Rhodovastum atsumiense: one gene and its partner. The protein of the gene in region 1 interacts with the protein of each later gene in a pairwise test. Links are inferred from orthologs where the notes say so. Each region holds a gene or a part of one and is shown in the gene's direction. Other genes may lie near its edges. The genes, in order: NBY65_RS27115 and ndk.

Evidence for each region.
Region 2: the proteins of NBY65_RS27115 (region 1) and ndk interact in binary tests that used the Escherichia coli proteins (3 or more experiments, as listed by UniProt). The link is inferred for Rhodovastum atsumiense from one-to-one orthologs.

Annotation. Positions count from the first base shown.
Region 1 is NZ_OW485601.1:6,017,616-6,026,434, reverse strand. Bases 985-3,770 are described here. They hold NBY65_RS27115 (5-formyltetrahydrofolate cyclo-ligase), read left to right. Parts: upstream 985-1,981; coding sequence 1,982-2,560; downstream 2,561-3,770. Other genes in these bases: NBY65_RS27105 (YebC/PmpR family DNA-binding transcriptional regulator), read left to right, coding at 3,614-3,770; NBY65_RS27110 (TIGR00282 family metallophosphoesterase), read left to right, coding at 2,561-3,376; NBY65_RS27125 (cell division protein ZapA), read left to right, coding at 1,481-1,831; NBY65_RS27130 (hypothetical protein), read left to right, coding at 1,231-1,419; NBY65_RS27135 (hypothetical protein), read right to left, coding at 985-1,163. Also shown: NBY65_RS27140 (class I fructose-bisphosphate aldolase), read right to left, coding at 1-708; more of NBY65_RS27135, read right to left, coding at 750-984; more of NBY65_RS27105, read left to right, coding at 3,771-4,363; crossover junction endodeoxyribonuclease RuvC, read left to right, coding at 4,376-4,873; Holliday junction branch migration protein RuvA, read left to right, coding at 4,870-5,469; Holliday junction branch migration DNA helicase RuvB, read left to right, coding at 5,466-6,506; ybgC (tol-pal system-associated acyl-CoA thioesterase), read left to right, coding at 6,503-6,943; protein TolQ, read left to right, coding at 7,016-7,741; protein TolR, read left to right, coding at 7,759-8,292; NBY65_RS33930 (hypothetical protein), read left to right, coding at 8,333-8,819. UniProt on the Escherichia coli protein: Involved in the removal of 5-formyltetrahydrofolate.
Region 2 is NZ_OW485601.1:3,092,838-3,101,843, forward strand. Bases 2,599-5,571 are described here. They hold ndk (nucleoside-diphosphate kinase), read left to right. Parts: upstream 2,599-3,860; coding sequence 3,861-4,283; downstream 4,284-5,571. Other genes in these bases: NBY65_RS14010 (ABC-F family ATP-binding cassette domain-containing protein), read right to left, coding at 2,599-3,734; NBY65_RS14020 (hypothetical protein), read right to left, coding at 4,451-4,609; purN (phosphoribosylglycinamide formyltransferase), read right to left, coding at 4,668-5,330; purM (phosphoribosylformylglycinamidine cyclo-ligase), read right to left, coding at 5,327-5,571. Outside these bases: NBY65_RS13995 (LysR family transcriptional regulator), read left to right, coding at 1-318; NBY65_RS14000 (TetR/AcrR family transcriptional regulator), read right to left, coding at 435-1,025; bdcA (SDR family oxidoreductase), read left to right, coding at 1,101-1,814; more of NBY65_RS14010, read right to left, coding at 1,866-2,598; more of purM, read right to left, coding at 5,572-6,382; NBY65_RS14035 (CDP-alcohol phosphatidyltransferase family protein), read left to right, coding at 6,522-7,088; NBY65_RS14040 (AI-2E family transporter), read left to right, coding at 7,085-8,254; NBY65_RS14045 (P-loop NTPase family protein), read left to right, coding at 8,448-9,006. UniProt on the Escherichia coli protein: Major role in the synthesis of nucleoside triphosphates other than ATP. The ATP gamma phosphate is transferred to the NDP beta phosphate via a ping-pong mechanism, using a phosphorylated active-site intermediate.

The DNA of each region.
Region 1 (8,819 bases):
CTCGATGCGCTTCGCCATGGTGGAGCGGTCGATGTCGTAGGTCTGGTAGGTCTTCTTGGCGGCGTCGAGGCTGACCACGTCGGTGGGCGGCTTCACCTTGATGATGTGCGCGCCGAGCAGCGCGGCTATGTGCGCGGCATAGGCGCAGATGTCGAGCGCGGTCTCGCCGGCCTTGTCGAGCAGCGGGCCGCGCGGATAGCTCCACACCACCACGGCGAGGCCGGCGGCCTTGGCTTCCTCGGTCAGCTCGCGCAGCTCTTCCATCTGGTCGAAGGCGTATTCGCTGCCCGGATAGATGGTGAAGCCGATTGCCGAGCAGCCGAGCCGCAGCGCGTCGCTGACGCTGCCGGTGACCGCCTGGTCCTTGGTGGTGGCGAGGCTGTTGGAGCTGTTCACCTTCAGGATGGTCGGGATGGCGCCGGCATAGCTGGCCGCGCCGGCCTCGATCATGCCGAGCGGCGCCGCGTAAGCGGACAGCCCCGCCTCGACGGCGAGCTGGAAATGATAATGCGGATCGTAGGCCGGCGGGTTGGGGGCGAAACTGCGGGCGGGGCCGTGTTCGAAGCCCTGGTCGACCGGCAGGATCACCAGCTTGCCGGTGCCGCCGAGCTTACCCTCCATCAGGATGCGGGCCAGGTTGGCCTTGGTGCCGGGGTTGTCGCTCTCGTAGCAGTCCAGGATCTTCTTGACGCGCTGCGTGATGCGCATGGCGGCCTCCTTCTGGCTCGGCTCTCCGGATGGCGGCGGTCCTAGCTCACTGGCACGGTCCTGTCACCCCGAAGCCATGCATCGAGATGCCACGCGGCGCCGGGAAAGCCCAGGTCGAGCGCGGGGGGCGCCCGTTCCAGGATCGTCGCGCCGAGCGGGGCGGCCACGGCTGAAACCGTTGCGAAGGCGGGGCACCGCGGATCGAGCACGAGCCGGCGTTCGCCGACCCGCAGCGCCGCCATCGCCTGCCCGGGCGAATCGGCGCAATCCAGGATCGCGGAGAATTCAACCAGGGGGAATTCGCGCCGAAGATGTTCGACCATGGCATGCCACCACAGGCAACCGCCGAAGGAAGCCGCGCCCGGCGCGGAAACCAGGGTGGCAGGACGGCTGTATTGCAGGGCCATGCGCCCGTGGTCCAGCCCATGGACCATGACCGCCGGATGGAGGATCATGCTTGACGTTCAAGTCCTTCGGCGCTTGAAACTCAAGCCTCACCGGAGCGCCGGAGGGCTTGAGTAGATGGATTCCGACGACCCGGCCGATGCGGCGGCGCGACTTGAGGTGGCGCTGGAGCGTATCGCTGTGTTGGCACAGCGGCCCGCCGCGCCGCCGGCTGCCGGTTCTTCAGCCGATGTGCGAGAAATCGCGCAGCGGCTTGATGTGCTGATCGCGAAGCTGCGCGCTGCGCTGGACAGAAGTCCGGTCTGAATGGGGCTGTCGGCGGGTGCCGGCATAGGAAAGGCCGGATCCAGCAGGAAAGGAGACTGCCTTGGCGCAGGTCACGGTGAAGGTCAACGGCTACGTCTATACGGTCGGATGCGAAGACGGGCAGGAAGCCCACCTGCAGGCCATGGCCGCGCAGGTGGACAGCCGGATCGACAGCATCAAGGCGCTCGGCGGCCCCTCGGGCGAGTCGCGGCTGCTGCTGCTGGCCTCGCTGCTGATGGCCGACGAGATCCACGATATCCGCGCCGAGCTCGAACAGCTCCGGGCGCTGGTGAAGCGCACCTCGGCGATCCGTACCACGGCCGAGCCGGCGGTCGATGCCGCGACGACGAAACGGCTCGGCGATCTCGCCAAACGCGCGGAGGAGATTGCGGACAGCATGGAGCGTCCCTAAGTTGGGGATGCGGGGCTGCCCGGTGCGTCAGGCTTTTCATCCCCGGGGCCGATAAGCATCCTCCGGGAGCTGGCACTGCCGTGATCGTGGTCATGGTACCCGGCGCCCACCTGCTCACGCGGGCCTTGGGAGGGTGGTACGCCAACGGCCATGGCGGCTCCGCACAGTTCCTTTCCTGATCTCGCCGCCGCCAAGCGGGATTTGCGCCGCCGGATGCACGCCGTCCGGGCGGGTGCCGATCCCGCGGCGGGCACGGCGCTGTCCGCGCATGTGCTGCAGGCGATGCCGCCCGGTCCGGGGGCGGTGGTGTCCGGCTTCTGGCCGATGGGGCCGGAGATCGACATCCGCCCCTTGCTGGAAGCCCTGCACGCGCGCGGCCATGCGGTCGCGCTGCCCGAGACGCCGCCCCGCGGCAACCCGCTGATCTTCCGTCTGTGGCATCCCGGCATGGCGCTGCTGCCCGAACGATTCGGCACCGCGCGCCCGACCGGGGCAGTGGTGCGTCCGGACTGGCTGCTGGTGCCGCTGCTGGCCTTCGACCGGACCGGGCGGCGCCTCGGCTATGGTGGCGGCTATTACGATCGTACCCTGGCCGGCCTACCCGGTGCGATCGCGATCGGATGCGCCTATGCCTGCCAGGAGGTGGACGTGGTGCCGGCGGATGACTACGACGCCAGATTGCACGCGATCGCCACCGAGCGCGGCGTGATTCCCTGCAGCGGAGACTAGATGCGGATTCTGTTCCTGGGCGACGTGGTCGGGCGCACCGGCCGGGATGCCGTGGTGAAGCGGCTGCCCGGCCTGCGCGAGCAACTGCGCATCGACATGGCGGTGGTGAATGCCGAGAATGCCTCGCACGGATTCGGGCTGTCGCCGGAAATGGCGCGTGCCTTCTTCGCCGCCGGCGCCGACGTGATCACGCTCGGCAACCATGCCTGGGACCGCAAGGAGATCATCCCCTACATCGCCGAGACGCCGCGGTTGTTGCGGCCGATGAACTTCCCGCCCGGCACCCCGGGCGCGGGCAGCGTGGTGGTGGTGCTGCGTGGCGGCCACCGCGTGCTGGTGATGACGGTGATGGGCCGGCTGTTCATGGATGCGCTCGACTGCCCGTTCCGCGCCACCGCGGTGGAGCTGTCCAAGCACCGCATCGGCGTGAACTGCGCCGCCGTCATCATCGACGTCCATGCCGAGGCCACCAGCGAGAAGATGGCGTTCGGCCATTCCTTCGACGGCCAGGCCAGCCTGATCGTCGGCACCCACACCCACTGCCCCTCGGCCGATCACCAGATCCTGCCCGGCGGCACCGCGTTCCAGTCGGAAGTGGGCATGTGTGGCGACTATGACAGCGTCATCGGCATGCAGAAGGAAGTAGCGGCGGCCCGGTTCTGGCGGAAGATGCCGGGCGAGCGCCTCAGCCCGGCCGAGGGCGAGTGCACCCTGTGCGGCACTTTCGTCGAGGTGGACGACATCACCGGCCTGGCGAAGCGCATCGAGCCGCTGCGCGTGGGCGGGCGGCTGTCGCAGACCATGCCGGCAGTGTAGAAGCCCTCCGAACGACCGCGACGGGAAGGCCAGGGCGCTGCCCTGGACCCGGCAGGGCTCTGCCCTGCACCCGCCAGGGGCCCGAGGCCCCTGGACCCCATTCCTTCGTGAACGGGTTCCAAGGGCGAAGCCCTTGGCGGAGGTGCAGGAGGCGGAGCCTCCTGCCGGGGTCCGGGGCAGCGCCCCGGCTCTCCCGTCGCGGTCGTCTTGCGCGGTTTTCAGCCCCGGGGAACGATCATGGCAGGCCATTCGCAGTTCAAGAACATCATGCACCGGAAGGGCGCGCAGGACGCCAAGCGCGCGCGCGCCTTCGCCCGGTTGATCCGCGAGATCACGGTTGCCGCGCGCAGCGGCCTGCCGGATCCTGCCTCCAACCCGCGCCTGCGCGCGGCGGTCATGGCGGCGCGCCAGGCCAACATGCCCAAGGACACGGTGGACCGGGCCATCAAGAAGGCGGTCGGGGCTGGCGCGGGCGACGACTACGCGGAGGTCCGCTACGAGGGCTACGGCCCCGCCGGCGTCGCGGTGATCATCGAGGCGCTGACCGACAACCGCAACCGCACCGCCGCCGATGTCCGCTCGGCCTTCGCCAAGCATGGCGGGGCGCTGGGCGAGACCAACAGCGTTTCTTTTCTGTTCTCGCGGCTCGGGGTGGTGCGCTATCCGGCATCGGTGGCGGACGAGGATTCGATGCTGGAGGCGGCGATCGAGGCGGGGGCGGACAATGTCGAGAGCGGTCCGGACGGGCACGAGGTGACCTGTGCCGCCGACAGCTTCTTCCCCGTGCGCGATGCGCTGGAGGCGAAGTTCGGCTCGCCCGAGGAGGCGAAGGTGGAATGGCGCCCGGCCACCACGGTGACGCTGGACGAGGAGAAGGCGGCGTCGCTGCTGAAGCTGCTCGACGTGCTGGAGGACAATGACGACGTGCAGAACGTCTATGCCAATTTCGACATTCCCGAAGCCGTGCTGGCGAAGCTCTCGGGCTGAGGGGAGGCGACGCTGGTCTGCCTGCTCGGCATCGATCCTGGGTTGCGCTTCACCGGCTGGGGGCTGGTGGAGGCCGATGGCAACCGGTTGCGTCATCTCGGCGACGGGGTGATCCCCACCGATTCGGACGATCCGGTGCCGGAGCGGCTGCGCCGGCTGCACGAGGGGCTGACCGCGCTGATCGCCGAGTATCACCCGCAGGAGGCGGCGGTGGAGGAGACCTATGTCAACCGCAACGGTGCCTCCACGCTCAAGCTTGGCTATGCGCGCGGGGTGGCGTTGCTGGTGCCGGCGCTGGCGGGGATCTCGGTGGCGGAGTACGGCGCCATGGCGGTGAAGCAGTCGGTGGTCGGCACCGGCGCCGCGAGCAAGGATCAGGTGCAGATGATGGTGCGCCGGTTGCTGCCGGGGGCGCTGATCCGGCGCGCGGACGCGGCGGATGCGCTGGCGGTGGCGATCTGCCATGCGCATCACCGCGCGACGGCGCGGCGCTGGGCAGGGGTGCGATGATCGCGCAGCTCCGTGGCCGGGTCGAGCAGATCGAGGCCGATCGCTGCGTCATCGACGTGAACGGCGTCGGCTATCTGGTGCAGGCCTCCACCCGCACCCTGGCCATGCTGCCGGCCGGCGAGATCGCCACCGTGCTGGTCGAGACCCAGGTGCGGGAAGACGCCATCACCCTGTTCGGCTTCGCCGAGGCCGCCGAGCGGGAATGGTTCCGGCTGCTGACCACGGTGCAGGGGGTGGGGGCGCGGGTGGCGCTGAATATCCTCTCCGCCCTCTCGCCACGCGATCTGGTGGGGGCGATCCAGGCGGGCGACCGCGGCTCGCTGACGCGGGCGCAGGGCGTGGGGGCGAAGCTCGCGGTGCGGCTGCTGACGGAATTGCGCGAGAAGGCTGGCGGCATGCCGGTGGGGGTCGGCTTCTCGCCGGTGCTGCCGCCGCCGGTCGGCGGGGTGGAGGCGGATGCGCTGTCCGCCCTGTTGAACCTGGGCTACCGCCGGCCGGAGGCGGCGGCGGCGCTGGAGCGGGTGATGCAGCGGCTGGGCGATGACGCGGCGCTGGACGCGGTGATCCGCGAGGGCCTGAAGGAACTGGCAAGGTGAGCAAGGACGATCGCCCCGTCTCCCCCGCGCGCGCCGAGGAGGATGCCGCCGAGGCATCGTTGCGGCCGCAGACGCTCGCCGAGTTCATCGGCCAGAAGGCGTCGCGGGAGAACCTGTCCATCTTCATCCAGGCCGCGCGCGCCCGCGGCGAGGCGCTGGACCACGTGCTGCTGCACGGTCCGCCCGGCCTGGGCAAGACCACGCTGGCGCAGATCGTGGCGCGCGAGCTGGGCGTCGGCTTCCGCGCCACCTCCGGCCCGGTGATCCAGCGCGCCGGCGACCTCGCGGCGATCCTGACCAACCTGCAGCCGCGCGACGTGCTGTTCATCGACGAGATCCACCGGCTGCAGCCGGCGATCGAGGAAGTCCTTTATCCGGCGATGGAGGATTTCCAGCTCGACCTGATCATCGGAGAAGGGCCGGCGGCGCGCAGCGTGCGCATCGACCTCGCGCCCTTCACCCTGGTGGGCGCCACCACGCGGGCGGGGCTGCTCGCGACTCCGTTGCGGGATCGATTCGGCATCCCGCTGCGCCTGGTGTTCTACACGCCGGAGGAACTGGAACTGATCGTGCGCCGCGGCGCGCAGAAGCTGGGCTTCGGCCTGACGCCGGAGGGCGCGTCGGAGATCGCCCGGCGCAGCCGCGGCACGCCGCGCATCGCCGGGCGGCTGCTGCGGCGGGTGCGCGACTTCGCCCTGGTGCAGGGCGACGATCCGGTGGACCGCCCGACCGCCGACGCCGCGCTGCGGCGGCTGGAGGTGGACCGGCTGGGGCTCGATGCCATGGACCGGCGCTATCTGCGCCGCATCGCCGAGCACCACCATGGCGGCCCGGTCGGGGTGGAGACGCTGGCGGCGGCGCTGGCCGAGGCGCGCGACACGCTCGAGGACGTGGTGGAGCCCTTCCTGATCCAGGAGGGCCTGGTGCTGCGCACCAGCCGCGGGCGCATGCTGGGCGAGCGCGGCTGGAAGCATCTGGGGCTGCCGCCGCCCGCGGGCACGCAGCCGACGCTCGATCTGCTGGGAGAGGAAGAATGAGCGAACGATACGAATCGGCGTCGCAACCGGGCGGCCATCGTTATCGTTTGCGTACCTATTACGAGGACACCGATGCCGGCGGGGTGGTCTATCACGCCAACTATCTGCGATTCGCCGAGCGGGCGCGAACCGAAGCGTTGCGCGACGCCGGCGTTCCGCACGCGGAAATGGCATCACAGCATGGCCTAATCTTCATGGTGCATCGTCTCGAAGTGGATTATCTCGCACCGGCGCGGCTGGACGATGCGCTGGTGGTGGTGACGCGGGCGGTCTCGGTGCGGCCGGCCTCCGTGCAGGTGCGCCAGTCCATCTTCCGCGAGGGTGAGGAACGACCACTGGCGGTGCTGGAGGTGCGGCTGGCCTGTGTGCGGGCTGCCGACCAGCGCCCCGGGCGAGTGCCGGCCCGCTGGCATGACGCCCTGGTGTCGCTTTCGTAAGGCCACGAATCGGCCGTAATGCCAACTGTATGAGGTCGCGCGCGGCCGGTGGTCGCGCTGCTGTTGAGGGGAATGGCGGAATTGGACCGGGCGGTTGACGCGGTGAACATCGGAACGGCGGCCGGCGACCTGTCGATCCTGAGCCTGTTCTTGCAGGCCGACATTGTCGTCAAGCTGGTGATGATCCTGCTGGTGCTGGCCAGCGTGTGGGTCTGGGCGATCGTGTTCGAGAAGATCACCACCCTGCGTCGGGTCAACAAGGCGGCCGACAGCTTCGAGGACCGGTTCTGGTCCGGCGGCAGCCTCGACGAGCTGTTCGAGGACGAGGGCGCCAAGCCCACCCATCCGATGGCGACCGTCTTTGGCGCCGCGATGGCGGAATGGCGCCGTTCGGCCCGCGTGGCCGGCGCCGACGTCGCCCGCAGCGGCGTGCGCGACCGGGTGGAGCGGGCGATGAACGTCGCCATCCAGCGCGAGATGGAGCGGATGGAGCGCTGGATGATCTTCCTGGCCTCGGTCGGCTCGACCGCCCCCTTCGTCGGCCTGTTCGGCACGGTCTGGGGCATCATGCATTCGTTCTCGGCGATCGCGGCGATGCACAACACCAATCTCGCCGTGGTGGCGCCGGGCATCGCCGAGGCGCTGTTCGCCACCGCGATCGGCCTGGTCGCGGCCATTCCGGCCGTGCTGGCCTACAACAAGATCAGCACCGACCTCGCGCGCTTCGCTGCCCGGCTGGAACAGTTCGCCACCGAGTTCGGTGCGATCCTGTCGCGCCAGAGCGAGGAGCGCGCCTGAGGTAAGGAGAGACGACGATGGCCGCATCCCTGCAGGGTCCCGGACGGGGCCGCGGCCGCTACCGGCCGCTCGCCGAGATCAACGTGACCCCGCTGGTCGACGTCATGCTGGTGCTGCTGATCATCTTCATGGTGACGGCGCCGCTGATGAGCAGCTCGGTCAATGTCGACCTGCCCAAGGTCAACGCCACCCCGATCAACCAGGACAACGAGCCGCTGCAGGTTTCAGTGAATGCGCAGGGCCAGGTGTTCCTGATGGATTCGCAGGTGGAACTGTCTGAACTGGTGGCCAAGCTGCAGGCGATCGCCCAGGACCAGAAGGACCGGCGCATCTTCGTGCGCGGCGACCGCGGCAACACCTATGGCCGGATGATGGAGGTGATGGGCACCATCATCCAGGGCGGCTTCACCAAGGTCTCGCTGCTGACCGAGCAGGTTTCCGGCAAGGCCGCTTCCTCGGCGCCGGGCGCGGCACCTGCCGTTACCGCGCCGGCCCCGGCCAGTGCGCCGGCCCCGGTGGGCGCGGCGCCACGCCGGCAGGGCCGCGGCTGAGGCCAGGCAGACGACAGCCCGGCCAGGTGGTGCTTTGCCCATGTTCACGCCCGTGACCCGCCTTCTGTTCTGGTGGCGGACTCGTACCCCGCTCAGCCGCAGCGCCGCCGTCTCGGCGCTGCTGCATCTGCTGGTTTTCCTGCTGCTGGTGACCGGCCTCAATATCCGCATGCCGGAAGAGCCGCCGCTGATGGAGGTGGAACTGGCGATGGAGACGGCCGAGCAGGGGCCGCCCCAGGAAGCGCCGAAGGCCAACGTGCCGAGCCCGCTGCCGGCGCCCTCTTCGCGGCCGGCGCCGCAGGTGACGCCGCAGCCGCCGATTCCGGAGCCGCCCAAGCCGCAGCCGGTCGAGCCGCCGCCGCCTCCTCCTCCTCCGCCGCCTCCACCCCCGCCGCCGCCCACGCCGGAACCGCCGCCGCCGACGCCGCAGCCGCCCGCGCCGCCGCCGCCTTCGCCGGAGCCGTCGCCGCTGCCGGTGCCGCCGCCGCCGCCGCCCGCGCCCCCGGCGCCGCCGCCGCCCACGCCGC
Region 2 (9,006 bases), 2.9 Mb from region 1 along the record:
CGGTTCTCGGAAGCGGCCGAGACCTGGACCTTGCGGCGGGGAGAGGAGGAGCATGTCGTCGGGCTGAAGAGCCAGTTGCTGTGCGACAATGGCGACGTGCTGCGCCATGCCGCGTTGCGCGGCGCGGGGATCGGCAATTTCTATCGCTTTCACGTCCATGCCGACCTGCGGACGGGGGGGCTCGTGCCGGTGCTGCCGGAATTCCTGCCGCGCCCGCGAAACATCTATGCCGTCACGCCGCACCGACAACTGGTGCGGCCGCAGGCGAGCGCCTTCATCGCGTTCACGCGGATGGTGCTCGATCGGCAGGGGGCGTGAGGCACGCGGCACGGCCCGTTGCCCTGTCGGGCGTTAAAAGCCTTACGGAGCTGGCTGGTCATGCGCGCCGATAATCATCTCGTGCACGACGGCCGAAGCGTCGCTCAGTGAGGCGCTCAGGCGCGGAGCGCTTGCACGAGGGCCTGGCTGGCAAGGTGGGCTGTGGCGAGCAGGCGATCCAGGCCGTGGCCCTCGCGGGCCATGGCGGAGAGGCCGGCCATCACGGTCACGACATAGTCGGCCAGGCGCCCGGCCGCTTTCGGATGGGTGGCTGCGACGAAGCGGCGGATGGTGTCCTCGGCGGCGGCGGTAAGGGCGCGGGCGGCCTCCCGCGCCTCGGGGTCGTTGCAGCGCGTGCCCTCGATGGCGAGGCAGCCGGCGGCGGCAGGGTCGGCGGCGTAGCGGCGGACGGCCTCCTCCAGCACGGCGGCGAGAGCTTCGGCAACGGGGCGGCCGGGGCGGAGGATCTCGGCCAGGGGGACGCCGTTGGTGCCGGTGTAGCGGCGGAGGGTGCGGGCGTAGAGGCCGGCCTTGCTGCCGAAGGCGGCGTAGAAGCTGGGCGGGTTGATGCCGAGCGCTTCCGTGAGGTCGGCGACGCTGACGGCGTCGTAGCCGCGGGCGTGAAAGAGGCGCTGGGCGGTGGCGACGGCCTGTTCCGGGTCGAAGCGGCGGGGGCGGCCGCGGGGGCGCGGTGAATTTGTAGTCATCGATACAGAATGCCTTGACGAGGCGCTCACGCGATTTATGTAGCGGTCACTAGGTTAAACCTCAAGGAGGGCCTAATGGCTGGTTTTCAGGGCAAGTCCGTTCTCGTGCTGGGCGGGAGCCGCGGGATCGGGGCGGCGATCGTGCGGCGCTTCGCCGCGGAGGGCGCGGCGGTGACCTTCACTTATGCCAGTTCAAGGGAGGTGGCGGAGCGGCTGGCGGCGGAGACGGGCGCCACGGCGGTGGTGACGGACAGCGCCGACCGGGATGCGGTGATCGCGCGGGTGCGGGAGAGCGGGCCGTTGGACGTGCTGGTGGTGAATGCGGGGGTTGGCGCCTTCGGTGATCCGCTGGAGCAGGACCCGGACGCGGTGGACCGGCTGATCCGCATCAACGTGAACGCGCCCTACCACGCCGCGGTGGAGGCGGCACGGCGGATGCCGGAGGGCGGGCGCATCATCGTGATCGGTTCCGTCAACGGGGACCGGATTCCCTTCCCGGGCCTGTCGGCCTACGCGATGAGCAAGTCGGCGCTGCAGGGGATGGCGCGGGGGCTGGCGCGGGACTTCGGGCCGCGCGGGATCACGGTGAACGTGGTGCAGCCCGGGCCCATCGACACGGATCTGAACCCGGCGGACGGGCCGATGAAGGACATCCAGCACGCCGTCATGGCCATCAAGCGTCACGGGCGGCCGGAGGATGTGGCGGGGATGGTGGCCTGGCTGGCGGGGCCGGAGGCAAGCTTCGTGACCGGGGCGATGCACACGATCGACGGCGGCTTCGGCGCCTGATCCGGCGGGACACAAGGCGGCCGGGGCGCCTCGTCCATCACTTGCTGCCCCCTAGCTGCCGGCCGCCTCCAGCGCCTCCGCGGCTTCCAGCCATTCCAGCTCGGCCGCCTCGGTCTCGCGGCCGATGGCGGCCAGCCGGGTCTGCGCGGCGGTGACCTCGACGGCGCGGCCGGGCACATACAGCGCCGGATCGGCCAGCTTCGCCTCGATCTTCGCCCGTTCGGCGGCGAGCTTCGCCATGCGCGCCTCGGCGTCCTTGGCACGGCGGCGCAGCGGCGCGGTGGCGGCGCGGGCCTCGGCGCGCTCGCGGCGGTCCTCGCGCCGACTCGGCGCGGCTTCCGTCTTGTTGGCCGGGCGGGCGCGCTCGGCCAGCAGGGCACGGTAATCGTCGAGATCGCCCTCGAACGGCGCGACCGTGCCGTCGGCCACCAGCCAGAGCCGGTCGGCCACCAGCTCAACCAGGTGCGGGTCGTGGGTGATCAGCAGCACCGCGCCCTCGAAATCGGCCAGCGCCCGCACCAGCGCCTCGCGGGCGTCGATGTCGAGATGGTTGGTCGGTTCGTCGAGGATCAGCAGTTGCGGCGCGTCGCGGGTGGCCAGCGCCAGCAGCAGCCGCGCCTTCTCGCCGCCCGAAAGCGAGGAAATGGCGGTCCCGGCCCGGTCTGCGTCCAGGCCGAAGCGGGCGAGCTGTGACCGCACCTGCGTCTCGGTGGCGCGGGGCAGGGCGCGCGCCATGTGATCGACCGGGGTCTGGCCGGGCACCAGCTCCTCGGTCTGGTGCTGGGCGAAATACCCCACCTTCAGCTTCGGTCCGCGGCGAACCTCGCCCGTCAGCGGATCGAGCCGGCCGGCGATCAGCTTGGCCAGGGTGGACTTGCCGTTGCCGTTGGCACCCAGCAAGGCGATGCGGTCGTCCATGTCCACCCGCAGCGACAGGTGGCGCAGCACCGGCCGCCCGTCATAGCCGGCGGCGGCACGGTCGAGCGCCAGGATCGGCGGCGCGATCTGCTGCGGCTGCGGGAACTCGAAGCGGGTGGGGGTGTCCTCGACCACCGCCTCGATCGCTGGCAATTTGGCGATCGCCTTCAGCCGCGCCTGGGCCTGCCGCGCCTTGCTGGCTTTGAAGCGGAAGCGATCGACATAAGCCTGCATATGGGCGCGCTGGGCGGCGACCTTGACGGCCATGGCGGCCTGCTGCGCCGCCCGCTCGGTGCGGATGCGGACGAATTCCTCGAAGCCGCCGGGCGTCAGGGTGATTTTGCCCCGGTCCAGATGGGCGATGGCATGCACGCAGCGGTCGAGCAGGCCACGGTCATGCGAGACGATGATCGCCGCCCCCGGGAACTTCGCCAGCCAGGTTTCCAGCCAGAGCGTGGCTTCCAGGTCCAGATGGTTGGTCGGCTCGTCCAGCAGCAGCAGGTCCGGTTGGGCGAACAGCGCGGTGGCCAGCGCCACGCGCATCCGCCAGCCGCCGGAGAACTCGGCGATCGGACGGGCCTGGGCGGCGGCATCGAAGCCCAGTCCGGCCAGGATCGCGGCGGCGCGGGCGGGGGCGCTGTCGGCGCCGATGGCGCGCAGGCGCTCGTGGATCTCGGCGAGGCGGTGCGGCTCGGCGGTTTCGGCCTCGGCAAGCAGGGCAAGGCGCTCGCGGTCGCCCTGCAGCACGATGTCGAGCAGCGGCGAATCGCCCTCCGGGGCTTCCTGCTTCACCTGGCCCAGGCGGGCGCGGGCAGCCATGCGGATCTCGCCACCGTCGATGGCGAGGTCGCCCGCGATTGCCTTCAGCAGCGTGGACTTGCCGGCGCCGTTGCGGCCGACCAGCCCGATGCGGCGGCCCGGGTCGACGGTGAGATCGGCGCGGTCCAGCAAGGTGCGGCCGGCGATGCGGATGACGATGTCGCTGAGGGTCAGCAGGCTCATGGGGCGGGACCCTAACGGCGGGCGCCGATGCTTGGAAGCGGCGTTGCGGGCAGGCGGAGTTGCGGGGCGGCAGGGGGTGCTCTAAAGCCCCGCCCCAGTCCAAACATAACCGTCGGAGACGCCGCCATGGCGATCGAACGTACGCTCTCCATCATCAAGCCGGATGCCACGCGGCGCAACCTGACCGGCCGCATCAACGCCAAGTTCGAGGAAGCGGGCCTGCGCATCGTGGCGCAGAAGCGCCTGCAACTCTCGGTGGCCCAGGCCGAGGCGTTCTACGCCGTGCACAAGGACCGCCCCTTCTACCGCGATCTGGTGACCTTCATGGTGTCCGGCCCGGTCGTGGTGCAGGCGCTGGAAGGCGAGAACGCGGTCGCGCGCAACCGCGAGATCATGGGCGCCACCAACCCGGCCAACGCCGCCCCCGGCACCATCCGCAAGGAATTCGCCGAGAGCATCGAGGCGAATTCCGTGCATGGGTCCGATAGCGCGGAGAACGCGGCGATCGAGGTCGCGTTCTTCTTCTCCGGGATCGAGATCGTCGGCTAAGGGAAGGCGAGGGCTCCGCCCTCGACCCGGCAGGGGCCACAAGGCCCCTGCACCCCATTCTCGCTGCGCGGCAAAGGAATGGGTTCCAAGGGCGAAGCCCTTGGTGGAGGTCCAGGAGGCGAAGCCTCCTGGTCGGGTGCGGGGCGAAGCCCCGCCGCTTCCAGGCGTCAGAGCCAGACCAGGAAGAACGCCAGCAGCAGCAGGATCACCGCCACGGTGATGATCGTTCCGGTGGTGAAGCTTGTGAAGGATTGGAAGAACTGCTGGCGATCGGCGAGGAAAGCCTCCTCCGTGACCGGAGGCGACGACGTCGATGTCTGGGCCATGGGCGTCCTCGGGGCTGTTTCCTGGGGCTGGCTGGGGCTATCCACCATGCCCCGTACCTTAGGAAGACGCCGCCGCCGCTGACAAGGTTGCTGGCAGGGGATTGACCAGCGCGGCCTCCGCCGGCGGGTGGGGCGCCTGGCCTTCGAGGAAGCTGCGCAGGGCCAGCGGATAGACCACGTGTTCCTGCACCAGGACCCGGGCGGCGAGGCTGTCCTCGTCGTCGCCGGGCAGCACCGGCACGGCCGCCTGGGCCAGGATCGGCCCTTCGTCCATGACCTCGGTGACCAGATGCACGGTGCAGCCATGCAGCTTGGCGCCGGCGGCCAGTGCCCGGGCATGGGTGTGCAGGCCGGGGAAGCCGGGCAGCAGGCTCGGATGGATGTTGAGCATGCGCCCGGCGTAGCGGCCGACCAGGAACGGGGTCAGCAGGCGCATGTAGCCGGCGAGGCAGACCACCTCGACGCCGGCCTCGTCCAGCGCCGCCGCCAGCGCGGCTTCATGGGCGGCGCGGTCGCGGCCGAAGGGGCGATGGTCGATCGCCGCCGCCGCGACGCCGGCCGCGCGCGCGGTGGCAAGGCCGGGGGCATCGGGGTTGTTCGACAGCACCAGGGCGATGGTGGCGGGAAAGGCGGGATCGGCGGCGGCGCGCAGCAGCGCCGTCATGTTGGAGCCGCGGCCGGAGATCAGGATGCCGACGCGGCGCTTCGCCGTCGTGGTCACGCCAGCCAGTCCGTTGGCAGGTCGATGCGCACCTCGGGCTCGGCGCCGGGATCGGCGGCCTCGATGCGGCCGATCGTGAAGACGGTCTCGCCCTCGGCTTCCAGCAGGGCGCGGGCGGCGTCCGGATCGGCCGTGACCACGGCCATGCCGATGCCGCAATTGAACACCCGCAGCATTTCCTCGGCTGCCACCCCGCCGTTGCGGGCGAGCCAGCCGAAGACCGGCGGCAGGGTCCAGGCGGCGCCATCCAGCGCCGCGCGCGTGCCTTCGGGCAGGACGCGCGGCAGGTTGCCGGGCAGGCCGCCGCCGGTGATGTGGGCGGCCGCCTTGAGCAGCCCGGCGCGGTGCAGCGCCAGCAGCGACTTCACGTAGATGCGGGTGGGCGCGAGCAGCGCGTCGCCGAGCGTGCCGGACGCGGCGAAGGGCGCGGGGGCGGCCCAGTCGGCGCCGGCAGCGGTGACGATGCGGCGCACCAGGGAAAAGCCGTTGGAATGCACGCCGCTGCTGGCCAGGCCGAGCACGGCATCGCCCGGGGCGACGTCGCGCGGCAGCAGCGCGTCGCGCTCGGCCGCGCCCACGGAGAAGCCGGCGAGGTCGTAGTCGTCGGCGGCGTACATGCCCGGCATCTCGGCGGTTTCGCCGCCGATCAGGGCGCAGCCGGCGATGCGGCAGCCTTCGGCGATGCCGCCGATGACGCGCGCGGCCTGCGCCACCTCCAGCTTGCCGGTGGCGAAATAATCCAGGAAGAACAGCGGCTCGGCCCCTTGCACGACGAGATCGTTGACGCACATGGCGACAAGGTCGATGCCGACGGTGTCATGGTGGCCGGTGTCGATGGCGATGCGCAGCTTGGTGCCGACGCCATCGGTCGAGGCGACCAGCACGGGGTCGCGCAACCCGGCCGCCTTCGGGTCGAACAGGGCGCCGAAGCCGCCAAGCCCGCCCATGACACCGGCGCGCGCGGTGGCGCGGGCGAGGGGTTTGATGCGTTCCACCAGCGCGTCACCGGCGTCGATGTCCACGCCGGCTCCGCGATAGGTCATGCTAGCCATGCCGGACCTCGGGTATGATGTGACCATGATCCGAGCGACCATGGCGGGAGAAGGGGCGCCGCGGAGCGCGGGCGCAAACAACCATAGCGACCGTCCGCGTGCAATGCGCGACGGCCGGCAAGAGGGACGGGACAGGCGCATGCCTGATGGGCCGGGATTTGAGCGTCCGGTCAGCAACGACATGCTGACCGTTCCGAATGTCATTACTTTCGCGCGGCTCTGCGCGGTGCCGGTGGCCGTATGGCTGGTGCTGCGGCAGGATTTCGCCATGGCGTTCTGGCTGTTCGTGGCGGCCGGCATCTCGGACGGGCTGGACGGGTGGCTCGCCCGCCGCAGCGGCCCGACGCTGGTGGGCACGGTGCTCGATCCGGTCGCCGACAAGGCGCTGCTGGTGTCGATGTACGTGACCCTGGCCGCGGTGCGGGTGCTGCCGGACTGGCTGGCGATCCTGGTGGTGTTCCGCGACGTGGTGATCGTGGGCGGCGTGCTGGTGCTGGGGGTGATGGGCCAGAGCGTGACCATCCGGCCCTTGCTGATTTCCAAGCTGAACACCTTCCTGCAACTGGCACTGGTCGCGGTGGTGTTGTTGCTGTCGGCGTTCGACCGGTCCTGGCCATGGCTGAGCACGACGCTGATCTGGGCGGTGGCGGCGAGTACGCTGGCCTCGGGGGGCGCTTATCTCTGGAAGGGTGTGCGGGGGCAATGACGTTGCCGGTGGCCTCCCCGCCGATCCTGGCCGAGCCACCCGTTCCTGGACCGCCGCCGCCACCCTCCCCGCGCGGCCCGGGCACTACCCGGCTGCAACGTCTGGGGCTGCTGATCGGCCTGCTGGTGGCGGCGTGGCTGATGCTGCAGCTCTTTGCCTCGGTGCTGCTGCCTTTCGTGGCGGCCGCCGGGATCGCCTATTTCCTCGATCCGCCGGCCAGCCGCCTGACCCGCGGCGGCATGCCGCGCGGGGGCGCGGCGCTGTTGCTGATCACCGCCCTGGTGGCCCTCGGGTTGCTGTTCGCCCTGCTGCTCTATCCGTTGATCCTGTCGCAGATCGGCCTGCTGATTGGCCGCCTGCCGGCCTATGTCGGGTCGATCCGGGAATTCGCGACCGACGTGATGGCCCGTCTGCAGGAACGGCTGGGGCCGGAATATGTCGACGAGAAGCTGCGCGACCTGGTGGCCGGGCAGGCCGGGACCATGCTCTCGGTGGTGGCGAGTGCGCTGAGCCGCCTGATCGGGGGCAGCTTCGCCCTGTTCAACGTGTTGTCGCTGATGCTGGTGACGCCGGTGGTGGCCTTCTACCTGTTGCGCGACTGGCCGCGGCTGGTGGCGCAGGTCGATGGCTGGCTGCCGCGGCGCTACGCCGGGGTGATCCGGGCGCAGGCCCGCGAGGTCGACCGCATCCTCTCGGCCTGGCTGCGGGGCCAGGCGCTCTGCTGCATCATCCTGGCGGTGTTCTATGCGGCCGGGCTGTCGGCGGCCGGGCTGGAGCTGGGGCTGACCGTCGGGTTGTCGGCGGGGATGCTGTCGTTCATTCCCTATGTCGGCACGATCACCGGCGCGGTGACCTCGATCGGGCTGGCCTGTGCCCAGTTCCCGACCTGGACCGGGGTGGCGGTGGTCACTTGCGTGTTCATCGCCGGGCAGTTGCTGGAAGGCTACATCATCTACCCTCGCTTCCTGGGGGACAGGGTGGAGCTGCACGCGGTCTGGGTGATCTTCGCGCTGTTCGCGGGCGGGGCTGCCTTCGGCTTCCTGGGCGTGCTGCTCGCGGTGCCGGTCGCGGCGACCATTGGGGTGCTGGCACGGTTCTGGCTGCGTCGTTACCTGAACAGTCCGCTGTACCTGGAGCCGCCCGCCCGCCCGGGACACGAGCCATGACAAGCCTTGTCGTGCGCAGCGTGCCGTCACGCGATGGCCCGACCAATGGCTGCCCCCTTGGAACCCATTCTGTGCCGCGCAGCGCGAATGGGATCCAAGGGCCTTGTGGCCGTCGCGCGCAGCGCGCCTTCGCACGACGCCGGGTCAAGGGCGGAGCCCTTGCCTTTCCTGACGCTTACGGGGCAAGGCCCCGATGAACCGCATGCCGCGCCAGTTGGCCTTGCCGTTCCCGCATCCGCCGCATCATGGCGCGGCCGACTTCCTGCCGGCGGGGTCCAATCTCGCCGCCCTTGAATGGTTGCGCAGTATCGGTGCCTGGCCGCAGGGGCGGCTGGCGCTGTGGGGGCCGGAGGGCTGTGGCAAGACGCATCTGCTGACCGTCTGGGCGGCGCGCCATCACGGGGCGCTGGTGGCCGGTTCGCTGCTGTCCAGGGCTGCGGCCGAGGGCCCGCCGCGGCGGCCGGTGGCGGTGGACGATGCCGACACCGCGCCGGAACGGCCGCTGCTGCATCTGCTGAACGCCGCTGCCGAGGCGCGGCTGCCGGTGTTGCTGGCCGGGCGCGCGCCGCCGGCGCGGTGGGAGGTGGGGCTGCCGGACCTGGCGAGCCGGTTGCGGGCGATCACCGCGGTGGAGATCGGCCCGCCCGAGGACGAGTTGTTGCGCCGCCTGTTGCAATTGCTGCTGGCCGAGCATCAGTTGGCCGTTCCGGAACCGGTCCAGGAGACGCTGCTGCTGCACCTGCCGCGGGCGC